2 regions of the Paraburkholderia denitrificans genome follow, and region 1 is predicted to be linked to the other one. Evidence: predicted binding sites of a transcription regulator. Region 1 holds the regulator's gene; the other holds the start of a gene.

What was found. The regulator NrdR, encoded in region 1, represses ribonucleotide reductase genes. The targets are predictions, from matches to a motif close to CACNANATNTNGTG.
Region 2: the regulator NrdR is predicted to act here: its motif matches at 1,275-1,288, upstream of ACFPTO_RS20600 (ribonucleoside triphosphate reductase).

Annotation. Positions count from the first base shown of each region.
Region 1 is NZ_JBHSMP010000010.1:65,956-68,408, forward strand. It holds gene ACFPTO_RS07970 (hypothetical protein) at 1-338, opposite strand, end outside; gene ACFPTO_RS07975 (GspH/FimT family pseudopilin) at 407-943, opposite strand; gene nrdR (transcriptional regulator NrdR) at 1,103-1,585, opposite strand; gene glyA (serine hydroxymethyltransferase) at 1,604-2,453, opposite strand, start outside.
Region 2 is NZ_JBHSMP010000030.1:35,629-38,081, reverse strand. It holds gene ACFPTO_RS20600 (ribonucleoside triphosphate reductase) at 1-1,228, opposite strand, end outside; partial or broken gene ACFPTO_RS20595 (flavin reductase family protein) at 1,463-1,795, shown strand; gene ACFPTO_RS20590 (porin) at 1,935-2,453, opposite strand, start outside.

The DNA of each region.
Region 1 (2,453 bases):
GCAACGCAATCGCGCCCGGAAGCGACGCTCGCACCATTGCAGTTCGATGGCGGCACGACGGCACCCGACGCGAATGCGTAGCCGGTAAATGCCCACGTCACCATTGCAATCGACGCCTCGGCGCTTTGGTTCGGGATTGCAGCGAGGCCGTCCGGCACGATCGTCCGGGCGCGCGCTCTCCAGGCGTCGACGGCTGCACCACCCGTAACCGTCGAGGACTCCGTGATCGCATCGGCGGCAAACGCGGCACGCTCGCGCACCGCCGCGGACTGCGCGTGGCGAGCGAGCGCAAGCTGCGTGCTCATCAGACCGAGCGCACACATTGCCATGACGCCCATGGCGAGCGCCACTTCGAGCAGTGTCGCGCCGCGAGCGTGGCCACGAGCGCGACAGAATCCGGGCGACCTCACGACGCCACCCCGCACGCACCGTCACTGATACGCGCCCGGCCGCCCGCAGCGATGCGGATGCAGCGGCGCCACGCTGCCCCACGGGTGGCGGCTGTCTGTGTACGCGGGGCGAGTTCGAACGTGCGCATCACGCCGATCGCCTGGCCAGCGGGCGGCGTAAAAACGATGGCGGTCAACGGCGAAGCCACGCCAACGTCTTCGAGTGCGGGCTGCACGCGCAAAAGCTTGGGTACACCCGAGACTTCGGCCATGACAGCCCACCCGCACGACCAGTCAGCTGCGCCTGACGGACAACTCTTGCCGGGGGCGAGGCAATTGCGGGACGTGTCGAGGCGGCAAACGGTGACGCGCCCCTTCCGGCGAATTGCCTCGTTACGCGCATAGGCGAGCGTTCCAAGCAGGGCCCCGGCGCGTGCGTTCACCTCGTCCCGCACGCGCCACGCGACGAACACCGGCGTCGCGGCCGTGGCGCAAATGGCCAGCAGGACCACGACAACCATGCTCTCGACGAGCGAGAAGCCTTCGCATTTCATCTGCAATCCTTATCGTGAAGGGAGTGCAGCAAATCTACCGGCGAAGGACAACGGGAACAATTAGCCGAACGGCCAGGTGGTGCGCGGCGCGCCTGCCCGCGACAATGCAAGCGTCACGGACAGCGGCAGCGAAGGGGGAACAGAAAGATGCAGACTGGCTCAGCGTTTGCGCGGCGGCGTGCCTGCGCTGCCGGAACGGCGGAATTCCTCGATCACGTCTTCGAATTCGGAGACGTCCTCGAAACGCCGGTAGACGGAGGCGAAACGTACGAACGCAACCTTGTCGAGTTCGCGCAGCTCGGTCATCACGAGTTCGCCGAGGCGCTCGCTGCGCACCTCGCGCTCACCGCTGCCGAGCAGTTGGTATTCGATGCGCGCGACCGCCGCGTCGATGGCGTCAGCCGCAACCGGACGCTTGCGCAGCGCCAGTTGCATGCTGGCCGCAATCTTGCGGCGGTCGAATTCCGTGCGGCTGCCATCCTTCTTCACGACGGCCGGCATCGCCAGCTCGACCCGCTCATACGTCGTGAAACGCTTGTCGCAGGCGGGACAGCGACGGCGGCGCCGGATCGCGGCGCCGTCTTCGGACACGCGGGAATCCACTACCTGCGTGTCTTCGTGCCGGCAAAAGGGGCAGCGCATAATCGGTCAACCGCCAGATCAGCGATAGACGGGGAAGCGCTTCGTCAGCTCCGCCACCTGGGTGCGCACGCGCTCGATCGTTGCGGCGTCTTCCGGATTATCGAGTACGTCGGCGATCAGGTTGCCCACCTGCTCGGCTTCCTTCACGCCGAAGCCGCGCGTCGTCATGGCGGGCGAACCGAGACGGACGCCGCTCGTGACGAACGGCTTTTCCGGATCGTTCGGAATCGCGTTCTTGTTGACCGTGATATGCGCGGCGCCCAGCGCGGCTTCCGCCGCCTTGCCCGTGATCTTCTTCGCGCGCAGGTCGACCAGCATCACGTGGCTTTCCGTGCGGCCCGAGACGATACGCAGACCGCGATTGACCAGCGTTTGAGCCAGCACGCGCGCGTTATCGACCACTTGCTGCTGGTAGGTCTTGAATTCCGGCGAGAGCGCTTCCTTGAACGCGACCGCCTTACCGGCGATCACGTGCATGAGCGGACCGCCCTGGATACCCGGGAAGATTGCCGAGTTGATCTGCTTCTCGAATTCGGCCTTCATCAGGATCACGCCGCCGCGCGGGCCGCGCAGGCTCTTGTGCGTGGTCGTGGTGACGAAATCGGCGTGCGGCACCGGGTTCGGGTAGACGCCCGCGGCGACGAGGCCCGCGTAGTGCGCCATGTCGACCATGAAGTACGCGCCCACGCTCTTCGCGATCTGGGCAAAGCGTTCGAAGTCGATGCGCAGTGCGAACGCGGAAGCGCCCGCGACGATCATCTTCGGCTTGTGCTCTTGCGCGAGTTTCTCGGCCGCGTCGTAATCGATGTCTTCGGCTTCGTTCAGGCCGTAGCTCACGACGTTGAACCACTTGCCCGACATGTTGACC
Region 2 (2,453 bases), on a different contig from region 1:
CGAGCGTCGAGAAGTGGTTGCGCAGCGTACCGAGATAACGTCGGGTATAGGGAAACAGCCCGTTGTCCAGATGTTGCTGAATGACCTTGCGCTTGATTTCCAGGCTGACCTTGCCCAGCTCGAGCAGTTCGTCCAGACGCTGGAACAATGCGGCTTCGTCGCCTGCGTACAGGTAACCCAGACGGGCGCAATTGATGGTGACGACGCCAAGCGAACCCGTCTGCTCGGCGGAACCGAACAGCCCATTGCCGCGTTTCAACAACTCCCGCAGATCGAGCTGCAACCGGCAGCACATCGAGCGGATCATGTTGGGTTTGAGTTCCGAATTGATGAAGTTCTGGAAATAAGGCAGCCCGTAGCGGGCGGTCATTTCGAACAGAAGGTTCGCGTTCGGGCTGTGCCAGTCGAAGTCGGGCGTGATGTTGTAGGTGGGGATCGGGAAGGTAAACGCGCGACCCTTCGCATCGCCCGTCATCATGACTTCGATGTACGCGCGATTGATCATGTCCATCTCGGCCTGCAGCTCGCCGTAGGTGAACGACACTTCCTTTCCGCCGATCAGCGGGACCTGCTCACGCAGATCTTCCGGGCACACCCAGTCGAACGTGAGGTTCGTGAACGGCGTTTGTGTACCCCAGCGCGAAGGCACGTTCAGGTTGAAGATCAGTTCCTGGATGTGCTGGCGGACTTCGCCATAGGACAGGTTGTCGTTGCGGACAAACGGCGCCATGTACGTATCGAATGAGCTGAACGCCTGCGCGCCTGCCCATTCGTTTTGCAGCGTGCCGAGAAAATTGACGATCTGGCCGACCGCGCTCGACATGTGCTTCGGCGGCGCGGCTTCCACCTTGCCCGGCACGCCGTTGAAACCTTCTGTCAGTAGCGTGCGCAACGACCATCCGGCGCAGTATCCGGCCAGCATATCCAGATCGTGAATATGCAGATCGGCATCGCGGTGCGCCTGCCCAACAGCCTGCGGATAGATATGGCTGAGCCAGTAGTTCGCGACGACCTTCCCCGACACATTCAGAATCAGGCCGCCGAGCGAATAACCCTGGTTCGCATTGGCGTTGACGCGCCAGTCCTGCTGCTCCAGATACTCGTCGATCGAGGACTGGACTTCGATTTGTGGATTGCGATTGTTGCGATCGTTGCGATCGGGCGTGGCGTTTTGGGCGCTCGCGGGCGTGTCCACGCGGCTGGAAGCGGGTAGAGGGCTTGACACCATGGATTCTCCGGTGGATACGACATATTGTTGATGTCGGCATCGTATACACCACCTATAGTGTCAGTCAATGGGGCTCGGCCGTTATTTTGTTTGCGCTTGGCTTCCGTTGATCCGGGTCGTCCTGGAGCCCCGAGCGCCTCGTTTGTCGGCTTGACGGAACCCGGGCCATGTGTGTGTCTTGGTTCAAGACAGTGCGTGACGCGACGATCCAATGGGCATAGTCGCCGCTGAGCATCCTCGGCTCCGGTGCCCGCCGATATCGACGAATTCGCGCTCGCGGGCCTCACGCCCGCGCCGGGGCGCAACGTGAACGTCCCGCATGTCGCCGAATCGCCGGCCGCGCTCGAATGCAGGCTGATCCGGGTCGTGCGGCTGAACACGATAGACGGCACGCCGATGGACAACTGGCTCGCGCTCGGCCAGGTGGTTGGCGTGCATATTCGTGAGGAGTACCTCAGGGATGGCGTGTTCGACACGCACGCGGCACAGCCCGTCATGCGCGCGGGGTATCGCGCCGATTACGCGGCCATCGGAGAAATGTTCCAGATGATCCGGCCAACGGAATAAGCCTGCCGGGACGGGCTGTCCCGGTCAGGCATCGCGCCGTTAACGCATCTGGCCCACCTCGCAAGGTGGGCCAGAGGACGGGCGCTAAAGCGGCTTGGAAGCGCGCGTGGAAGCGGCCTGGAAGCGGCTTAGAAGCGGCTTAGAAGCGCGTCATGATGCCGGCGGCGCACATCACCTGGTTGGCCGTCGACGAGAAGCCGCCTGCGTTGTACATGACCGCGACGTTCTTGTTGCCCGTCGCGTGCTGGTACATGGCTTCGCCGTAGAGTTCGGTGCGCTTCGTCAGCGAATAGCGTGCAATCGCGTTCACCTGGTTCCACTTCGGATCGGCGCCGAACGTGGTCGGGCCGTTCAGATGCGCGTCGGTGTACGCATACGAGACGCCGAGCTTCAGGGCCTGCGTCGCGGTGTACACGCCGTTGACTTCGTAGTTGTCGAAGCGTGCCGAGCCGCCGTTCAGGCCGAATGCATTCGTGCCCTGGTACTGGCTGTGCGAATAGACGAAGCCCACGGCAGCCGGACCGAACGCATAGTGCACGCCCGCGGCGACCGTGCGTTGCACGTCGGACGTGAGGGGATTGTTGCCGTTGGCGGTGGGCTTGAGTTCGCCCTGGTCGACTGCGCCGCCGGTGTTCGCGAAGTTGCTGCCGGACTTCAG